One region of the Virgibacillus kimchii genome, then DNA from elsewhere that is predicted to be linked to it. Evidence: riboswitches for the same ligand, from Rfam matches in the RefSeq annotation. Region 1 holds a riboswitch; the other holds the start of a gene.
The links. Region 1 has a riboswitch for FMN ahead of ribE (riboflavin synthase). Riboswitches for the same ligand answer to the same signal wherever they lie in the genome.

Region 1 (10,936 bases):
CGGCAATTATTTATTCCTGTCTGATTCTCCCGCAAATGAAACGTTAATTAACTTTCTTGGGAGCGGCATGATGTATATTACTAATCTGGTTATTGTTGGATTTATCGTGTTTTTAATTTCATTTGCCATTTATAAACTGGTAGGCCAGCGGGAATAAGAAATATTTTATCAAAGCTGAAGATACAGCAGAAGTGATCTTTGTATGGAGAAGCTGACGTCTGCCCATACTTGGAAATTCTTCTGGCATCATTTTAACAAATAAATTCCCAGTACCATTAAATTACTGGGTTTTACAACGCAGATATTCTTTATTTAAAACAAAAAAAGAAGTAATTACTTGTTACCTTGTTTAAAAAGGTGGGTAATTACTTCTTTTCAGGTTGAAAAACACTATTACTTAAATCTCTTTCAAAACATTACACATTTCTACAGCCGCAGCTGCAGCTTCTGCACCTTTATTGCCTGCTTTTGTACCAGCTCGTTCCACTGCCTGCTCAATTGTTTCTGTCGTAAGCACACCAAATATAACCGGTTTGCCACTTTCCAGGGATGCATTCGCAACTCCTTTTGACACCTCACTGCATACATAGTCATAATGTGTTGTAGCACCTCTGATCACCGTACCAAGCGTAATAACAGCATCATATTCTTCCTTCATTGCCAGTGTTTGAGCAGCCAGCGGTATCTCAAATGCACCCGGCACCCAAACAACATCCATCTGCTCCTCTTTTACCCCATGCCGCTTTAATGTGTCCTGCGCACCTGTTAACAGATTTTGCGTAATGAACTCATTAAACCGGCTGACAACTACTCCTATTTGCAGGTCCGTTCCTACCAAACTACCTTGAATTACTTTACCCATGGATGTCTACTCCTTTCACAGAATGTATATCATCAGATTTTCTCTATATACTGCATCTTTTCCCGATGTGCAATTAAATCTTCAATGCTAATTAATTTTAAATTAAAAGCCGCAGCCATTTCTTTTAAGTCGGGAACTCTTGCCATTGTTCCGTCATCTTTAATGATCTCGCATATAACCCCTGAAGGAAACGATCCGGAAAGTACGGCTAAATCGACTGCTGCCTCCGTATGCCCGGGGCGTGCCAGCACCCCACCATCTTTAGCAATTAGCGGAAATACATGGCCAGGCCTTTTAAAATCTTCAGGCTTTGCATCAGCACGTGTTATAGCCTTTATTGTTTCGGCTCTTTCCCATGCACTAATTCCGGTAGTCGTGTTTATGTGGTCCACACTTACCGTAAAAGCTGTACCCAATGGATCTGTATTTTTCTTTTCCATCATAGGAAAATCCATCTTTTCACCTAATGCTTTTGTTATCGGCATACAAACAAGCCCTTTTCCATGAGTTATCATGAAATTAATTAATTCCGGTGTCGCTTTTTCGGATAATGCAAGCAAATCCCCCTCATTTTCTCTGTCTTCATCATCCACCACAATAATCGGTTTTCCTTTTTTCAAATCAGTGATTGCTTCCGGAATCGTATGAAACATTTCTATTAAACTCCTCTCATGCTGGTTGAATTTTACCACTCAATACGAATAACCAGCTTATTTCCCGGGGTGGTGTTTAAGCATATTTTGAACATATTTCCCCAGCATGTCATATTCCAGATTTACAAGATCCCCAACTTCTTTATTTCCCATTATCGTATTATCGAAGGTGTGGGGAATTAATGAGATGGTAAAAATATTATTCTCCACGTTAAATATAGTCAAACTAATACCGTCCACTGTAATCGACCCTTTTTTCAGCAGCAATTCCGAAAAATTTTCCGTCGTTTCAATATCATAATAAACAGCATTTTTCGCTCGTTCTTTTCTTATAATCGTTCCGGCTTCATCTATATGGCCGGAAACAACATGACCGCCAAACCGGTCATTTGCTTTCATAGCGCGTTCCAAGTTTACTCCTGAACCTCTGTCCAGGTTGTTTAAGGAAGTTGAGCTCATCGTTTCCGGCATGACATCAACCTGAAAAACTTCTGTAGAAAAGTCTGTTACCGTCAGACAGATGCCATTCACAGCGATACTGTCTCCCACTTTTACATCTTCCAGTACTTTTGCTGCGCTGATTAATAACTTGACCGAGTTTTCCTCTGTTTTTTCCAATTCTTTTATAGTTCCCTGTTCCTCAACAATTCCTGTGAACACAGTTACCCCTCCCGCAAATGTATATATGCATTCCTTCCTCCTACTTCGTTTTAGCAACAAAAAAACCTCTGAATTCACTTCAGAGGCTGTTAGGTACGAATTTAAGATAATAAGCACAATATATAAAATACATAAAACAGGTACACGGATACACTGAAACAACAAAAGGATACAGAAAAATAACCCTCTTGTAAACGCAACAAGTGTAACTGTCAGCACCAATCCATGCTTACTCATCTAAAATTCCTTCTCCCATCCAGACTTTAACTGTCGGTCCCGGATTTTCACCAGGTCCACCGCTTGGTTATATAACCTCACGGGTCACGGACTTAGAAGCAGCTGATGCTTCATCACCGTCGGTTGGGAATTTCACCCGACCCCGAAGGAATACTTTAAAATATTTAGTTTTCAGTATTAATATAGCATTGTTTTTTTAAAGAAACAAGAGGAGAAATTTTACTGGCAGTATCTATTCTGGAATTGCTCATTAAATGAGGTTCTGGCGCAGATCAGTTTATATACATTACTTATGGATAAGGATGTATCAGCTTTTTTACTTTAGTTGCGAGGTAAAAAGAATTACGAATCAGTAATTATCAACGGCGGAATAATAGGATGTTCGATATTGGAGTGATCTATCATGAGCGGTTTAAAAGTTATGTTTAAACCTTTATCTGTGTTTAAAAAAAGAAAAGGCTGTCCCTATGTTTGAGACAGCCGAATGTATGCCAGCATAAGAATTCCTGGGGTGAAATTCTTTTCACTTTTTATTTAGCACTGCTGTAGGATGGAGCTCCCTCCCTCACAGCAATATATTCAGGACGGGGCTTGCCGCCTGAAAATGGTTCAACCAGCTGATTTTCCACGCTATTGTATACCATAAACAAATTATTACGCGGATATGGTGTCATATTACTCGTCGAACCATGCATCGTATTGGACTCGAATAAAGTGATCGAACCCGCTTTTCCGGTTGGTACCGAAATACCTCCGCCTTGTTCGGCTAGCCAACGCAGGCTGTCATTATCCGGGACACCAAGCTTTTGCTTTTGCAATGATTTTTTATAGTTATCATCCGGCGTTTCTCCTATGCAACTAATATAATAATTTTGGGACCCGGGTATAAGCATCAGCGGTCCGTTATATGTGTAATTATCAGATAGTGCAATAGAAAGGCTGACTGCTCTCATTCGCGGCATACCATCTTCTACATGCCATGTTTCAAAGTCGGAATGCCAGTCAAATTCTTTCCCTTTAAAGCCGGGTTTGTAGTTAATTCGGGATTGATGGATATATACATCACTTCCCAGCAGATGATTTACTATGTCTAATATACGTTGGTCATTTGCTACATCTTTGAAATAATTATCATCTTTATGCACATGGAATATGGAACGGATATCTTCACTTTCCGGCTCGCGGATCACTTTGTCGGAATTCACATCCTCATTTGCATCCTGCAATTCAAAAATAGCTTTCTGCAGATCTGCAACTTCTTCTTCCGGAAAGAAGTTTTCAATTTGCAAAAAACCATTCTTTTCATAGAAGTCTAACTGTGCTGTAGTAATGGGCGCCTGATTATCCTTAGATCTTTCCGTATGAACAACAGGGTCCTTTCTTTCCAAAATTTTTGGTGTATCCCCTTTTCTTGAAGGATAAAGGTCTTTCATAATTTCGAACACTCCCTCGTCGAAAATTTTTCTTGGCAATTTGCCTGCATAAAATAATCCTCTTATACTGACATACCAATTGAAGATACCCCATATAACAATACGTACCCTGTTATTTATTAATTAAACACCTAAAATAGAAAAGTTTTAAAATTATAGGAAATTTTACCGCCTTACCATTACTAAATGTGTTATAGCATTAAATTAAAAAAACGCTCCATCCCTTAAAGGACAAGCGTTTACCTGAGAGCTTCCAGCCGGACTTGAACCGACGACCCCTTCCTTACCATGGAAGTGCTCTACCTGCTGAGCTATGGAAGCATTATATTTAAACATAAAAATGGCTCCACAGGTAGGATTCGAACCTACGACCGATCGGTTAACAGCCGATTGCTCTACCACTGAGCTACTGTGGAATATGGATAAATATAACTATATGATTACTTTATATAGTATTTCCGATATTCCTTAGCTTATTCAATTCAAGCATGTAGTAGAAAATAAATCAATAAAAACTGCCTGGCGGCGTCCTACTCTTGCAGGGGCAAAGCCCCAACTACCATCGGCGCTGGAGAGCTTAACTTCTGTGTTCGGCATGGGAACAGGTGTGACCTCTCCGCTATTGCTACCAGACATACATGTTGTCCCTAAATGGGAGACAAGACATATTATATGCATTTTCCACAAAAAATGCAAGGGTTTTTTTAACTTTATACCCTAAAAACTAAATAAGAGAAGCCAACGACATATTTTAGTTTAGTTAAGTCCTCGATCTATTAGTATCCGTCAGCTCCACGTGTCACCACGCTTCCACCTCGGACCTATCAACCTCATCGCCTCTGAGGGATCTTACTCATTTTAAATGATGGGAAGTATCATCTTGAGGGTGGCTTCATGCTTAGATGCTTTCAGCACTTATCCTTTCCACACGTAGCTACCCAGCTATGCTCCTGGCGGAACAACTGGTACACCAGCGGTGTGTCCATCCCGGTCCTCTCGTACTAAGGACAGCTCCTCTCAAACTTCCAACGCCCACGACGGATAGGGACCGAACTGTCTCACGACGTTCTGAACCCAGCTCGCGTACCGCTTTAATGGGCGAACAGCCCAACCCTTGGGACCGACTACAGCCCCAGGATGCGATGAGCCGACATCGAGGTGCCAAACCTCCCCGTCGATGTGAACTCTTGGGGGAGATAAGCCTGTTATCCCCGGGGTAGCTTTTATCCGTTGAGCGATGGCCCTTCCATGCGGAACCACCGGATCACTAAGCCCGACTTTCGTCCCTGCTCGACTTGTAGGTCTCGCAGTCAAGCTCCCTTCTGCCTTTACACTCTGCGAATGATTTCCAACCATTCTGAGGGAACCTTTGGGCGCCTCCGTTACCTTTTGGGAGGCGACCGCCCCAGTCAAACTGCCTGCCTGACACTGTCTCCGGACCGGATCACGGCCCTGGGTTAGAAGGTCCATACAGCCAGGGTGGTATCCCACGGGTGCCTCCACGTAAGCTGGCGCTCACGCTTCCAAGGCTCCCACCTATCCTGTACAAGCTGTACAGACATTCAATATCAGGCTACAGTAAAGCTCCACGGGGTCTTTCCGTCCTGTCGCGGGTAATGCGCATCTTCACGCATAGTATAATTTCACCGGGTCTCTCGTTGAGACAGTGCCCAAGTCGTTGCACCTTTCGTGCGGGTCGGAACTTACCCGACAAGGAATTTCGCTACCTTAGGACCGTTATAGTTACGGCCGCCGTTTACTGGGGCTTCAGTTCTGTGCTTCGGGTAAAACCCTAACACTTCCCCTTAACCTTCCAGCACCGGGCAGGTGTCAGCCCCTATACTTCGCCTTGCGGCTTCGCAGAGACCTGTGTTTTTGCTAAACAGTCGCTTGGGCCTATTCACTGCGGCTTCTCATGCAAGAAGCACCCCTTCTCCCTAAGTTACGGGGTCATTTTGCCGAGTTCCTTAACGAGAGTTCTCCCGCTCACCTTAGGATTCTCTCCTCGCCTACCTGTGTCGGTTTGCGGTACGGGCACCTATGAACTCACTAGAGGTTTTTCTTGGCAGTGTGAAATCGGGAACTTCGCTACTATATTTCACTCCCCATCACAGCTTGAGATTGCCAGACGGATTTGCCTGCCTGACTCTCTTGCTGCTTGGGCGCACGCTTCCATCCGTGCGCTTTCCCTATCCTTCTGCGTCACCCCGTCGTTCAAACGCTCATGAGGTGGTACAGGAATATCAACCTGTTGTCCATCGCCTACGCCCTTAGGCCTCGGCTTAGGTCCCGACTAACCCTGAGAGGACGAGCCTTCCTCAGGAAACCTTAGGCTTTCGGTGAAAGAGATTCTCACTCTTTTCTCGCTACTCATACCGGCATTCTCACTTCCAATCGCTCCACCAGTCCTCACGGTCTGACTTCTCTGCCATTGGAACGCTCTCCTACCATTGTTCGTAAGAACAATCCGCAGCTTCGGTGATACGTTTAGCCCCGGTACATTTTCGGCGCAGAGTCACTCGACCAGTGAGCTATTACGCACTCTTTAAATGGTGGCTGCTTCTAAGCCAACATCCTGGTTGTCCGGGCAACTCCACATCCTTTTCCACTTAACGTATACTTTGGGACCTTAGCTGGCGGTCTGGGCTGTTTCCCTCTCGACTATGAACCTTATCACCCATAGTCTGACTCCCAAGCAAAAGTATCCGGCATTCGGAGTTTGACTGAATTCGGTAACCCGGTGAGGGCCCCTAGTCCAATCAGTGCTCTACCTCCGGTACTTCACACTTGAGGCTAGCCCTAAAGCTATTTCGGAGAGAACCAGCTATCTCCGTGTTCGATTGGCATTTCACCCCTACCCACACCTCATCCCCGCATTTTTCAACATACGTGGGTTCGGGCCTCCTGTCAGTGTTACCTGACCTTCACCCTGGACATGGGTAGATCACACGGTTTCGGGTCTACGACCGCATACTTACTTCGCCCTGTTCAGACTCGCTTTCGCTGCGGCTCCGTGTCTTCCACTTAACCTTGCATACGATCGTAACTCGCCGGTCCATTCTACAAAAGGTACGCCGTTACGCATTAACGCGCTTCGACTACTTGTAGGCACACGGTTTCAGGTTCTGTTTCACTCCCCTTCCGGGGTGCTTTTCACCTTTCCCTCACGGTACTGGTTCACTATCGGTCACTGGGGAGTATTTAGCCTTGGGAGATGGTCCTCCCGGATTCCGACGGAATTCCTCGTGTTCCGCCGTACTCAGGATCCACTCCGGAGGAAACTCTTTTTCAATTACAGGGCTGTTACCTTCTGTGGCTGGCCTTTCCAGACCGATTCGTTTAAAGAATTTCTTGGTAACTCCAATGGAGTGTCCTACAACCCCGGAAAGTAAACTTTCCGGTTTGGGCTCGTTCCGTTTCGCTCGCCGCTACTTGGAAAATCGCTTTTGCTTTCTCTTCCTCCGGGTACTGAGATGTTTCAGTTCCCCGGGTCTGCCTCATCTATCCTATGTATTCAGATAGATGTACTGCTCCATTACGAACAGTGGGTTCCCCCATTCGGAAATCCCCGGATCGAAGTTTACTTACAACTCCCCGAGGCATATCGGTGTTAGTCCCGTCCTTCATCGGCTCCCAGTGCCAAGGCATTCACCGTGCGCCCTTATTCACTTAACTAAGCTTTACAATGAATAAGCGTCACTAATTTTATTAGCCTTCGCTTAAAATCAATCCAGCTTCAGCTCCTAGCGACTAGCGAACTTCCTTCGCCTCCGTACGATAAGTCAACATCAACTCGCTCTCGCTTGTCGTGTTTCCTTTATCTCCTTCGGTAGAATAATCAGCTAAGTTCGCCTCTTTGCGAGGCTACGCTGATCCACCCTGCTTGGCAGGGCGCAGTTCGTACGTCGCTGAACAGTCGCTTCAGCCTTTTACTTGATGTCGTTGTTACTCTTATTTAGTTTTCAAGGTACAAAAATGGAGCCTAGCGGGATCGAACCGCTGACCTCCTGCGTGCAAGGCAGGCGCTCTCCCAGCTGAGCTAAGGCCCCGTGAATTGGATAGATGGTGGGCCTGAGTGGACTTGAACCACCGACCTCACGCTTATCAGGCGTGCGCTCTAACCAGCTGAGCTACAGGCCCATCTATCAGTATGAGAAATTGCTCTCTCAAAACTGAACCAAACAACACAGTATGTTTTCATCTGACAAAGTCAGATGTTCCGTTATATATCCTTAGAAAGGAGGTGATCCAGCCGCACCTTCCGATACGGCTACCTTGTTACGACTTCACCCCAATCATTGGTCCCACCTTCGGCGGCTGGCTCCAAATGGTTACCTCACCGACTTCGGGTGTTACCAACTCTCGTGGTGTGACGGGCGGTGTGTACAAGGCCCGGGAACGTATTCACCGCGGCATGCTGATCCGCGATTACTAGCGATTCCGGCTTCATGCAGGCGAGTTGCAGCCTGCAATCCGAACTGAGAATGGTTTTGTGGGATTTGCTTGGCCTCGCGGCTTCGCTGCCCTTTGTTCCATCCATTGTAGCACGTGTGTAGCCCAGGTCATAAGGGGCATGATGATTTGACGTCATCCCCACCTTCCCCCGGTTTGTCACCGGCAGTCACCTTAGAGTGCCCAACCTAATGCTGGCAACTAAGATCAAGGGTTGCGCTCGTTACGGGACTTAACCCAACATCTCACGACACGAGCTGACGACAACCATGCACCACCTGTCACTCTGTCCCCGAAGGGAAAACTCTGTCTCCAGAGTGGTCAGAGGATGTCAAGACCTGGTAAGGTTCTTCGCGTTGCTTCGAATTAAACCACATGCTCCACCGCTTGTGCGGGCCCCCGTCAATTCTTTTGAGTTTCAGCCTTGCGGCCGTACTCCCCAGGCGGAGTGCTTATTGCGTTAACTTCAGCACTAAGGGGCGGAAACCCCCTAACACCTAGCACTCATCGTTTACGGCGTGGACTACCAGGGTATCTAATCCTGTTCGCTCCCCACGCTTTCGCACCTCAGCGTCAGTTACAGACCAGAGAGTCGCCTTCGCCACTGGTGTTCCTCCACATCTCTACGCATTTCACCGCTACACGTGGAATTCCACTCTCCTCTTCTGCACTCAAGTCCTCCAGTTTCCAATGACCCTCCACGGTTAAGCCGTGGGCTTTCACATCAGACTTAAAAGACCGCCTGCGCGCGCTTTACGCCCAATAATTCCGGACAACGCTTGCCCCCTACGTATTACCGCGGCTGCTGGCACGTAGTTAGCCGGGGCTTTCTGGTGAGGTACCGTCAAGGTGCCGCCTTATTCAAACGGCACTTGTTCTTCCCTCACAACAGAGCTTTACGATCCGAAAACCTTCATCACTCACGCGGCGTTGCACCGTCAGACTTTCGTCCATTGCGGATGATTCCCTACTGCTGCCTCCCGTAGGAGTCTGGGCCGTGTCTCAGTCCCAGTGTGGCCGATCACCCTCTCAGGTCGGCTACGCATCGTCGCCTTGGTAAGCTTTTACCTCACCAACTAGCTAATGCGCCGCGGGCCCATCTGTGAGCGGCAGCCAAAGGCCGCCTTTCAACTTCCCTTCATGCAAAGAAAAGTATTATCCGGTATTAGCCCCGGTTTCCCGGGGTTATCCCAGTCTCTCAGGCAGGTTGCCCACGTGTTACTCACCCGTCCGCCGCTCGATCCACAAGCGTCACCCCCGAAGGGGATCTGCCTGCTTCACGCGCTCGACTTGCATGTATTAGGCACGCCGCCAGCGTTCGTCCTGAGCCAAGATCAAACTCTCCATAAAAGTTTGAATGTAATGGACACCAATCCACTACCTTCTCTTAGCTTCAAAAATTGATACAGGGTTAACTAGTCTTCCTCAGCCGGACTTACGTCCGACCTCCAACTGCTTTCCTGACATCTGTTTACATACTGGTTGTTTTGTTCAGTTTTCAAAGAGCAATTAAATTGTTTGTCGTTTTTGGCGACAAGATATAATTTATCATGCCATCAATAAATTGTCAACAGGAATTTTAAAAGAAAATAAAGCACAAATAAAAACCTGTTTCACTCATTGACAACAAGAAATATAATAGCATAAACAAACAATAAATTCAACAGATCGACATGATTTTTTATTGTAAAATATATCCTTCTTATATGTGTATAGTTCACTCATCGTAGGTAGGCAGGAAAATCCTCTTTTCCTTATACAAAATGAGTGCTCATCTATTATTGATTATTGCTTCGCTTTGGCATATATTTAATACATTCCTGTTCACTTGCAACTCTTCGAAACAGTTGAAACAGCACTTGATATCGTTCCCGCATGGCTCGCTTAACCATTTGATCAATCCGGTGATCTTCCAGGTCCATTAACAATTCATCCAGTTCCCGTTTTAAAATATACTCAATTTCTTTTTGTTCCATTTCATTTATCAATAAACCTAACATTTCTTCACACCTCAAATTTCTTCTTATAGTAGTAATCATCTTTTACCCGTTATTGTTTTTTACAAACAGCTATATATAGTTATTCGAAAAAATTGTCGGAATTGGCCGGTCCCTTCTGTCATATACGGCATAAACTTACTATACCCCAAATAAGTGGTTTTTCATCCAATTTCAGCTAAAAAATTATTAATATGCATTTATAGATTAACCGTGATAAAGAACCTGTCCCCGCGTCCCCACTTGGATAGCTTGTTCTATTCTCTGTATTCATACATAGAATTTAATATGAAGGACAAGGGGGAATCGTTATGCAGCATTTTTATGTTTGGCGGTTGGAAAAGTGGAAAAGATGGAGCGTTGTCGTTGCTCTGGCATTATTTGCCGCGCTTTTCATCTGGTTTGAACGGGATGGCACTTTTTCTGTTTTTTCCACTGAGGGGCCGACGGCATTGACAAAAGGAAATGAAAATGAATCCAATATTGCATTAACTTTTAATATCAGCTGGGGAGAGGAAAAAGTATTTGATATTCTGGATGAGCTGGAAAAAGAACAAGTGCAGGCTACCTTTTTTCTAAGCGGGGAGTGGGCAGAACGCCACCCGGATATTGTAGAGAAAATTTCAGAGGGAGAACATGAGA
Region 2 (10,936 bases), 1.9 Mb from region 1:
GCGGGAACTAATCAGAACGGTGGACACGGATGCGGAATTACCTGAAAATAAAACGGCTGACATCGAGTGGAATGTAGACCGTGTGGGCGCACCGGCAGTCTGGGATATGGGAATCAATGGGCAAGGAACAGTTGTCGCAAGTATTGATACAGGTGCTGATTGGGAGCATCCCGCATTAAAAGAAAAATATCGCGGTTACGACCCATCAACCGGTGAAGTGGATCATACGTACAGCTTTTTTGATCCGGTAAATGATGAAGAAGTGCCATATGATGATAACAGTCATGGTACACATGTCACCGGCACCATGGTTGGCAGTGAGGAAGATGGATCGAATCAGATAGGTATGGCACCAGGTGCTCAGTGGATTTCTGTGCAGGCATTTACGGATGCCGGCGCCTATGATACAGATCTGCTTGATGCAGCACAATGGATTTTAGCACCGGGTGATGACGTAACGAAAGCACCGGATGTTGTCAACAATTCCTGGGGCGGTGGCCCGGGCCTGGATGAATGGTACCGGGATGCGGTTACGGCATGGAGAGCCTCTGGAATTTTCCCTGTATTTGCGGCTGGAAATACAACGCTGACCAATCCTGGCGGGCCCGGATCAGTTGCTGTTCCTGCCAATTATCCGGAGTCTTTTGCAGTCGGTGCTACAGATGCCAATGATTATTTGGCAAATTTCTCATTGCGTGGACCTTCTCCGTATGATGAAATTAAACCGGATATTTCTGCACCTGGCGTAAATATTCGTTCAGCCATGCCAGGCGGCGGTTATGATTATAAAAATGGCACATCGATGGCAGCACCGGCTGTAGCGGGTGTCGTAGCCTTATTAAGGCAATTGGATGCAAACTTATCCGTGCAGGAAATTGAGCAGGTACTGATGGACACTGCTGTGGAAAGGACTGATAATGAATATCCTGATGCGCCTAATAATGGCTATGGTCATGGCCTTGTAAATGTATTTGATGCTGTTTCTGCCATGGTTGATGGCCTTGGCTCTATAAGCGGTAATGTGTTGAAAGAAGGGGAGGATAATGAAGCTCCGACCTATGATCATCAAATGCCGCTGGAAGTTTATGAAGATATGAATACGACATTATATGTACAGGTTCAGGATAATGTCAGCGTCCTTTCGGTAGAGCTTGAGTACCAAATAAATGACGGTGATTGGCAAACGATCGACGCCTCTCTTTTATCCGGCGACTTTTTGGATGGTGAGTATTTTGCCGAAATAGCCGGTGAAGCGTTGGAGGAAGGGACACTTACTTATAAGTGGATCATCAACGATTTTGGGAATAATGAAATCGTTAGCGAAACATACGAAGTTCCTATTGGCACAGGCGTAACAATTGGGTATTTTGAAGACTTTGAAGAAGAACCGGTTGGATGGACCTCATTTGGCGAAGAAAATGAATGGGAATGGGGTGTGCCGACATCCGGCCCGGAAAGTGCCGCATCCGGTGAAAAAGTGTACGCTACCAACCTGCATGGCAGTTATACAAAAGGTGCAAATGCTACGTTGGTCATGCCGCCTGTTGAATTGCCGGAAGGGGAAGAAGCTTATTTAAATTTCGATGTATGGTATGATTTCGAGGCGATACACGATGTCGGATATGTTTACGTTTCTACAGACCAGGAAGAATGGAGATCGGTACGGCTCTTGTTTAACGATTCAGGTGGATGGGAAAACAGGGAAGCCGATTTATCGGACTACAGTGGTGAACGTATATTTATTGGCTTTAACATTACCTCGAATACGCCAAATGAAGTAACAAAACCGGGAATGTATTTAGATAATGTCAGCATATTGGAGGCAAATGAATCGAGTTCAAATCTCTATCATGAAGACATCCCTGCAGATATGAATATGGAAAAAATAAGTGATAATCAACCTGAAACGAACAACGCGATAGAAGATTTGCAGGTACATCAGATTGGATTACCACTGGATGCCCAAGTAAGTGTTCTGGAAACAACACGTTCAACGAGGACGCATCCTGCTGATGGGTCCTATTCATTAACTTCCCTTGCACCAGGGGAATATACGGTAGAAGCAGAGGCGTATGGTTTTTACCCGGCCCAGAAAACAATAGATATCGAGGGTCATGAAACGGATGAAATACATTTTCTGCTTGAAGAAATTCCTGAAAGAAGCATTTCAGGTACGGTAAGTAATGCTGCTAGAGGTGAAGGGGTTGAAGGCGCAAGATTACTTTTAATGGAAGACGCCAACATTACCCCTGTAGAGACAGATGAGGATGGAGAATACAACCTGACAGCCTATGAAGGTACGTATACGATGAAAGTGATAGCCAGAGGGTATCATTACGGGGAAAAAGAAATTACGATTGATGAGGAAACAACAGAAATAAATATAGCGTTGGATCCATTTTACAGTTATGAATATGAGGAAATCGGATATGATGACGGTTCCGGGGAGATCGGGCGGACATTTTATGATATCGGGAACCGGGCAGCCGTAAAAATATCTTTGCCCGAGGACAGAGATCAAGCGCTCATTACGGATGGTGTTTTCCAATTTGAAAATGAACACCTTCCAAGGCCCGGTCCAGGCAGTACTGAATTTGCTGTAGAAATATGGGATGCAACCGGTGAGGATGGATTGCCGGGAGAAAAACTTGCCGGACCCTTTGAGGCAGAAGCAATAAGGGATATTACAGAATGGACAGTCATTGATTTGCGGGATGAAAACATTATTGTCGATGATGATTTTTATATCGTTTATGTACAAACAAGAGCAGATCAATATTCGCCTGCGCTGGCTAGTGATGTGGATGGTGATTATGCAGGAAGAAGTTATGAAAATATAACCGGGCTTTGGAGACAGGCTAATGAGATAGAAGGGAACTATATGATTCGTGCCCGGGTAGCATATGAGGTGGAAGATCCTGTTATAACTTCTCCGTCAGCGGACTTTATAACGACGGAAACGGATATTAGCATTGAGGGAACTGCTTCTCCTGAAACGACGATCCAGTTATTGAATAACGAAGAAGAAGTGGATAGCGCTGTTGTTGATGAGGATGGAACATTTGAATTCCAGACAGCATTATCTGAAGGGGAAAATGACTATCGAGTTGTTTCTATAGTTGAAGGTGAATCCACCAAACAATCCGAACCTGTTACCGTCACGCTCGATACCGAAGCACCGGAACTGACGATTGCCAGTCCGGAAGATGGTGAAATGACCAATCGTGAAACAGCGACGGTGGAAGGAACGGTATGGGATGCCAACCTTGATACAGTTACTGTCAACGGACAGGAGACAGCAGTGACGGATGGAGCGTTTTCGCATCGCATACTGCTGGATGAGGGCGAAAATGTCATTGAGGTTGTGGCGACGGATTTGGCAGGCAATATAATGGAGGAAACAATTACCATCTATGCCAAATATACTGCACCGGAAATAATGAATTTGACGCCGACAGAAGACCAGCACCTGGAGACAGGTCAATCGGTAAAAATTGAATTTGAAAGTGAGCCGGGATTACGTACCAGCTTTATGATCCACATGCCGCTGACCGACTTCGGCATGCAGATGGCCAATGCTACCGAATTGCCGATGATGGAAACAACGCCAGGAAATTATGTGGGATACTATACAGTCCCGCGCAGCACTTATGCAGACGGAGCGGTAATTGAAGTTAAAGCTATAGATGAATTCAGAAACGAAACAAGACAGCAGGCAGAAGGAAGATTGTTTATAAACCTGGAATAATAGAGGGATGTGTTGAAAAACTTTTCCCTTGAAATCAGAATAATATTATGTATAATGAAGATAAGTAAATTAAATATTCGATTCCAATCTTCGGGGCAGGGTGAAATTCCCGACCGACGGTAAGGAGCTGCATGGCTCTAAGTCCGTGACCCGTGAAAGCTTGCATGCTTGAACGGTGGATCCGGTGTAAGTCCGGAACCGACAGTTATAGTCTGGATGGGAGAAGATGTTGAGCCAATCGGTGCATTTTTGTGTACCCGGTTTTCCATTGACGTATTATTCCCTAAAGCCCCCTATGGCTTTAGGGTTTTTATGTTTTAATGGAGTGAAAGGCTTTTCCTTCATCACGAGATCGGAATCGAAAAAGATGGAGGAGAAAGATTATGAAAAACAGAAATCTATTAAAACTTATTATTCTGGCATTACTGGGAACAATATCTCTCGTACTATTTTTCTTTAATTTTCCGCTGCCGTTTTTGCCGCCGTATTTGAAAATTGACTTTAGCGATATACCTGCACTGATGGCATCCCTTATATTCTCGCCGATGGCCGGTGTAATCGTAGTTGGAATCAAAAATCTGCTTTATATGGCAATTGGCGGTGGCGAACCGGTTGGCGTCATATCCAACTTCCTGGCGGGAGTTATGTTTGTCGTACCTGTAGCACTTCTTTACCATAAATTCAGAAAAGGCGTAAAGAGCGTCGTTTCAGGTCTGATTGTTGGTACGATCGTGATGGCGATAGGGATGAGTATACTAAACTATCTTATTATTTTACCAGTCTATGCATGGTTTATGGGAATGGAAGAAATGCATATTACGAGTGTGAAATTTTATGCTGTACTGTACGGTATCCTTCCATTTAATATTATAAAAGGTATTATCGTCGGGTTAATGTTCATTCCATTGTTTATAAGAATGCGGCGTTGGATTGAGCAAAAGAGCGTTGAAATTGCTTAACAAAATCATAAAATAGCAGAAGCCGGTCTCAGAAGAGGCTGGCTTTTTTGTCATATTATGTTGTATTTTATTTTGCTATTTTAGAGCGGTGGTGTATACTTTAATTAGCGTAAAAATTAAATAATGACTAAGAATAAGGTGTCTTTTAAAAACAAGACTTAAAAGGGAAGTTTGGTGAAAATCCAACATGGTCCCGCCACTGTAATTGGTAAAAAGATTGTAAAAATCCACTGTACCTCGTGTACGGGAAGGAACAATCCATATAGCCATAAGTCAGGAGACCTGCCTTGTTCCAGCGCCATTTAGACCTACGCGGATAGGGAGGTGTGTGAAAAGATAAACGAGGAGTCTTTGTGGATTCCTATTATACTTATTCAGCATCTCTGTTTTAAGAGATGTTTTTTTAATGGGCAAAAACCCATGAGCGAATCAGGAAAAGAACTCAAAAATAGGGGGATTAAAAATTGAGAAAATTGCATGTGTTATTATTCACCACCCTGCTTCTGGCTGGGGTTCTGGCCGGATGTGGCGAAGATACAGAGAATGAAGAAACAGAAAATAATGAAGCAGAATCAGAACAGACCGAACAGCCGGAAAGTGAGGCAGAGGAATTTCCTGTAACGATAGAAGGAAGTGATGGAGAGCAAGTCACCATTGAAGAAGCACCGGAAGCTATCGTTTCACTGATCCCAAGCAACACGGAAATCGCATTTGCACTTGGACTTGGTGACAGAATAGTTGGTGTCTCCGACTATGATAATTATCCGGAAGAAACATTGGAAATAGATAAAATTGGCGGTTTGGAATTGAATTTAGAATTGATACTTTCGCTGGAACCGGACTTAATATTAGCTCATCCCGGAAATACACCGGAGGGTATTGATCAGTTAAGGGAATCCGGTTTGAATGTATTAATGGTCAATGACGCAGCTGATTTTGACGGTGTCTATGAATCAATTGAAATGATAGCTGAAGCTACAGGAACAAGAGAAGAGGCTGAGGAAATAATTGCTGCCATGCAGGATACATTTTCGAAACTGGAAGAAAAAGCAGCGGAAATTGCTGAAGAAGAAGTAAAAAGTATATACATTGAAATTTCTCCGGAGCCGGAAATATATAGCCCGGGAAATCATACCTTTGAGAATCAAATTTTAACGATGATCAATGCGGAGAACATTGCAGCCGACCAGGACGGCTGGGTGGAGTTAAGTGAGGAAACAATTGTAGATCAAAACCCTGATGTCATCATATTGACCTATGATTATATAGAAGATCCGGTGGGGCAACTGATGGACCGGGATGCATGGCAGGAGATCGCAGCAGTTCAACATGAGCAGGTAATTCAAGTGGATACTGATCTGATCAGCCGTCCGGGACCTCGTCTGGCAGAAGGAGCGGATACGCTTGCAAAATTCATCTATCCGGAAGTTTTCGAAGACTAGTAAATTATTTCCATATGTTTTTCTCGCTGTTTTGGCAATCTTGACGATTTTATTGGGAACATCAATGGGAACAGTTTCTGTCCCCTTCTCCACGATTATCCATATTGCAGCAGCAAACATCCTTCCTGGGGTATCGGGAGAATCTATAGATGCTACACATGCCAATATTGTATGGAATATCCGTCTGCCAAGAGTAATGCTTTCCGGACTGGTCGGCGCCTCCCTTGCCATTGCAGGGGCGGCCTTCCAGGGGCTGCTGCGCAACCCGCTTGCAGATCCCTACACACTGGGTGTATCCTCCGGGGCTTCCCTTGGGGCCGTCGTAACCATCTTTTTCGGCCTGTCATTGCCGCTCCTTGGAGCATTTACATTGCCAGTACTCAGTATCCTTGCATCATTTATGACCGTATTTTTTGTGCTGTTTTTTGCGCAACGTATTGATCGGACGTTGAGGGTAGAGACGATTATATTGACAGGAGTTATTTTCAGTTCATTTTTAGGTGCCCTGATTTCGTTAATGATCGCATTAACAGGAGACGAACTAAGGCAAATTATCGGCTGGTTGTTGGGCAGTGTTTCTATGCGGGGCTGGGACCACATCCAGATTATTTTGCCGTTTTTCCTGCTAGGTTCCGTATTATTAACCTTTCATGCAAGAGAGCTGAACGCCATGTCATTTGGAGAGGAACAGGCACAGCACCTGGGAGTCAATGTGGAACGGAAGAAAATAAGTATTTTGATTGCCGGCTCCATACTTACAGGTGCAGCAGTAGCAGTATCCGGGACGATTGGCTTTGTCGGCCTGGTGATCCCGCATTTCGTTCGTATTCTTTGGGGCCCTGACCATGTGCATTTATTGCCTTTATCCGCCATTGCGGGCGGAAGTTTTCTTATTCTCGCAGACCTGGTCTCCAGAATGATTATCGCGCCTTCGGAATTGCCGATTGGTGTCATTACTGCGCTCATTGGTGCCCCTGTATTTGCAATTATATTAATGCAAAGACGCAGGAGGCTTCTCACTGGAGGAAGGTGAAGCAGACAGGGTTTAAAGAAACGGAAATAACAGTGAAAATCGGAGGAAAGAAGAGGATAGTATATGATCGAAGTGAATAATATCTCCGGCGGCTATCAACAGGCAGAAGTGTTAAAAAATATTACCTTTACAGTGAAGAAAGGCGAGCTGTTTGGCGTGATCGGACCAAATGGGAGCGGAAAAACTACGCTGTTAAAAACAATCAGCCGTATTCTTGATGTCAAGGAAGGAGAAATCAGGATAAAAGGAAAATCGGTGTCGGGCTACAGTGCAAAATCCTTTGCACAGCTGGTCGCTGTCCTGCCGCAAAATAGTGTTCAAACATTCAGTTACACAGTGAAAGAAACAGTATCCCTGGGAAGATATGCACATCAGCGCGGCTTATTCCAATCCATGACCAGGAAAGATGAGGAAATGATAGAGGAAGTCATGAAACAGACGGGAGTGGCAGCTTACCGGGATATGCCGATTGATGCATTGTCCGGAGGAGAACGGCAGCGGGTATTTCTTGCCCAGGCACTGGCACAGGACCCGGAAATACTTTTACTGGATGAACCGACAAACCATCTGGATATTGCCTACCAGAAAGAACTGTTGGATGTACTGAAAACATGGACAAAAGAGAAAAGCTTAACGGTGATTTCCATCTTCCATGATTTAAATTTAGCCGGGTTATACTGTGACAGAATTCTCCTGTTGCAGAACGGGAAAAAAGTAATTTGTGACAAGTCCAGGGAAGTGTTAAAGAAAGAAGGGATTCAGGAAGCCTATGGTGCTGCCATTGAAGCACACCCTCACCCAACGGTGGCAAAAACGCAAATGGTACTTGTCCCCACTGTTATGGAAAAACGCCGGGACGTACTTATTACGCCGGAACTTCTGCATATCACTGAAGATAGAATCACGGTGAAAACGGAACAGCCATTGCGGACCATGTCATCAGGCGTAACCGGATCCGGCGTGGGTTGGCACAGCGCTCTTGTCAATCGGCATGTCGAACAGAATTACGATTGCGCAGACCATAAGCAGGAGATGAGAGATTATTTGGCGGATAATGGTTTTGATCCAAATGATACGGTCGGGATGATGACTGCCGTTCGGCTGGCTGACGTGGAATACCGATTTTTGGAGAGGGGCGAATGCTCTGCTCTGATAGTTGTTACGGCAGCACCCGGACATGCCATAGATGCTGCTTCCGGGGTGGGCCGAGACCTGGCATATAAGCCGGGAACCATTAACATTTGGGTGCTGGTAAACGGGACCTTGGGAGAAGAAGCCTTTATCCAGTCCATCATGACAGCAACAGAAGCGAAAGCCAAGGCTCTGATGGACATGGGGATTAAAGATATGGAAACAAATACAACTGCAACCGGGACATCCACAGACAGTATACTAATTGGCTCCACTCAGCAGGGAAGGTTCCAGCCTTACGCCGGAACTATTACTCCGCTGGGCCAGCTGATCGGGCGAGGTGTGTTTGAATGTACAAAAACAGCGTTGGAAAAGTACCTCCAAAGGTGAAATGCTGAATGATATACCATTATATCAATAATTTTGGCACATATCATTGATCGTCTGACCGGCGACCCACCACGCATTTCCCAGCCGGTTAGAGATTTGGGTATAAAAGTATAATCACTTATCTCCTAACAAACTAAAAAGCATGTGTCTTTCATGTGGCTACAAATGTATTCTTCCCACAACAGCAGCATAAGTGTGCGGGAATCCAAGCCTTAGAAAGACGACATGCTTTTATGGTTATTCTTCTTCTACTAAATATTTAGCTGTGGGTTGTGCTTCCAATCGTTCAAAGGGAATCGGCTTGCCCGATTTTTGACTGTAACCGTATGACCCATCCTCAATTCGTTTAAGCGCATCCTCAATTTCCTGGAGCTGTTCCTGACGCATCATTTCCAGTCCGGCATCCCGTTGCTGCTCAAATTGCTCTGTTCCAATATCGCCGGGGTGGTTATCATAATTGGCGAGCTCTCCCAGTGAATCATTCGGCCCTTCATTTTCATCTATTTGTTCCTGGTTTCGTTCTCTCATCATTTGCAGCCGCTGCTTAAAATACTCTAGGTCTTCTTTACTAAGATGTTCACTCATCAAGATCTCCTTTCCGTTCTGATGCTTTGGAATGGGTCCTATGGGTTCCTTCGATTAAACAGTCGCCTGTGGTTACAATATGATTGTTAGAAAAACGCGCTGATTAAAAGAGACAGTCCCAGCAGCAACCCGTAAATGGAATTTGTTTTTCCGGTTCCGGCCATGGCGGGCATCATTTCAATCGGTTCTGTTTTTCCTCTGAATTTCTTAATGACATCCACAGCCTTAATTATCGCTATAAACGTAATCATTGACCATATCGGCAAAATTCCGGCAAGAATGTAGAGGAGCGTCAGCAAAAATGCTGCGCTGAACATTCCGGCAAGGAGAACAATGGCTTTTTTTCTGCCAAGTAAGATTGCGATTGTTTTACGTCCGCTTTCCTTATCCCCGTCCAAATCACGGATGTTATTCGATAACATAATGGTACCGATAAAGATGGCAATCGGTATGGAGACGAGTATCACTTCCCGGGTAACGGTTGATGTTTGAATAAAATAGCTGATACCTACGATTACCGGTCCCATAAAAAAACCCGAGAACAGTTCGCCGAATGGTGTGTAAGCAATGGGTATTGGCCCGCCAGTATACAAATAACCGAATAACATACAAATTAAACCAATGGCCGCAATCCACCAGCTGGACTCCATGGAAATATAGATACCAAGCAAGATGGATATACCGAAAAATGCAAGAGCCAGATTCAATACTGTTTTAGGCCTGATCCCATCTCGTACAATTGTACCGCCGATGCCGACTGAGTCTTCCGTATCCAGTCCAAGGACATAATCATAATATTCATTGAACATATTTGTCGCTGACTGAATCAAAATAGAAGCGAGCATCATGGCGAGAAAAAGCATGATATGAATGGAGCCTTCAATAAACGCTAACATTGTACCTGCAAAAACAGGTACAAATGAGGCGGTTAAGGTATGAGGGCGCAGCAGACGCCACCAAACCTGAAACCCTCCTCTTTCATTCAAGGCTTGTTTTATATTCACTTTATTGGATGATTGCATGACAGTTCCCCCTAATTTCACTGCATCATACTTATTTTAGGCAAATCAGCATAACGTGTCAATTTTTCGGGAAATGTGGCAGTGATGTCGGGAAATATAGATTCCACCGGCAAAGTTAAAAAATATATGAAGGTGCGTGACTCCCTGTGGGGTCTCATCAATACCTTTCTCCTGCTGGTTAGTTATTTCCAATTATTATGAACAAATAGGATTTCCTTGAGAATCGGGCAAAAAGAGAATAGAATAAGAAATGGGAGTTTGCCATTTTGGAGGTATACACATGATTGAATTGAATGAAAGAGAGTTGGAGGCATTGCTGGATCAGGCAATAAAGCGTGTTGCCTCCGGTGAAAATTTTCAGCTCGTAAGTATAACTAAAAAAGTAAAACATACAGATCCGCTTCATTTTTTTGAAGCTGCCAAATATATGAATAAAGACCGTGTATACTGGACAAGCACGGTGGATGAATTCACGATTGCCGGTGTGGGAAATGTCCACGAAATAACGGCAAACCATGACCGCTTTCGGATGACAGAGGAAGCGTGGGAAAAAATCCGTAATGAAGCAATGATTCTTCAGGAGGAAAAAGTGCCCGGCACTGGTGTCGTAACACTTGGCGGGATGT

Region 2: it holds a riboswitch for FMN, as region 1 does, so the genes downstream of both, ACZ42C_RS07725 (ECF transporter S component) here and ribE (riboflavin synthase) in region 1, are expected to answer to the same signal.

Annotation. Positions count from the first base shown of each region.
Region 1 is NZ_AP043951.1:3,363,541-3,374,476, reverse strand. Features, by position in the region: gene ACZ42C_RS16285 (YwaF family protein) at 1-157, shown strand, start outside; gene ribH (6,7-dimethyl-8-ribityllumazine synthase) at 398-862, opposite strand; partial or broken gene ribB (3,4-dihydroxy-2-butanone-4-phosphate synthase) at 901-1,515, opposite strand; gene ribE (riboflavin synthase) at 1,573-2,175, opposite strand; FMN riboswitch at 2,416-2,566, opposite strand; gene thpD (ectoine hydroxylase) at 2,943-3,845, opposite strand; tRNA gene ACZ42C_RS16260 (tRNA-Thr) at 4,094-4,166, opposite strand; tRNA gene ACZ42C_RS16255 (tRNA-Asn) at 4,187-4,261, opposite strand; rRNA gene rrf (5S ribosomal RNA) at 4,363-4,478, opposite strand; rRNA gene ACZ42C_RS16245 (23S ribosomal RNA) at 4,602-7,520, opposite strand; tRNA gene ACZ42C_RS16240 (tRNA-Ala) at 7,822-7,894, opposite strand; tRNA gene ACZ42C_RS16235 (tRNA-Ile) at 7,909-7,985, opposite strand; rRNA gene ACZ42C_RS16230 (16S ribosomal RNA) at 8,082-9,647, opposite strand; gene ACZ42C_RS16225 (hypothetical protein) at 10,076-10,297, opposite strand; gene pdaB (polysaccharide deacetylase family sporulation protein PdaB) at 10,606-10,936, shown strand, end outside.
Region 2 is NZ_AP043951.1:1,502,148-1,513,083, reverse strand. Features, by position in the region: gene ACZ42C_RS07730 (S8 family serine peptidase) at 1-3,748, shown strand, start outside; FMN riboswitch at 3,831-3,980, shown strand; gene ACZ42C_RS07725 (ECF transporter S component) at 4,132-4,707, shown strand; cobalamin riboswitch at 4,827-5,011, shown strand; gene ACZ42C_RS07720 (ABC transporter substrate-binding protein) at 5,172-6,149, shown strand; gene ACZ42C_RS07715 (FecCD family ABC transporter permease) at 6,112-7,182, shown strand; gene ACZ42C_RS07710 (adenosylcobinamide amidohydrolase) at 7,246-8,703, shown strand; gene ACZ42C_RS07705 (TraR/DksA C4-type zinc finger protein) at 8,941-9,288, opposite strand; gene ACZ42C_RS07700 (1,4-dihydroxy-2-naphthoate polyprenyltransferase) at 9,375-10,310, opposite strand; gene ACZ42C_RS07695 (isochorismate synthase) at 10,591-10,936, shown strand, end outside.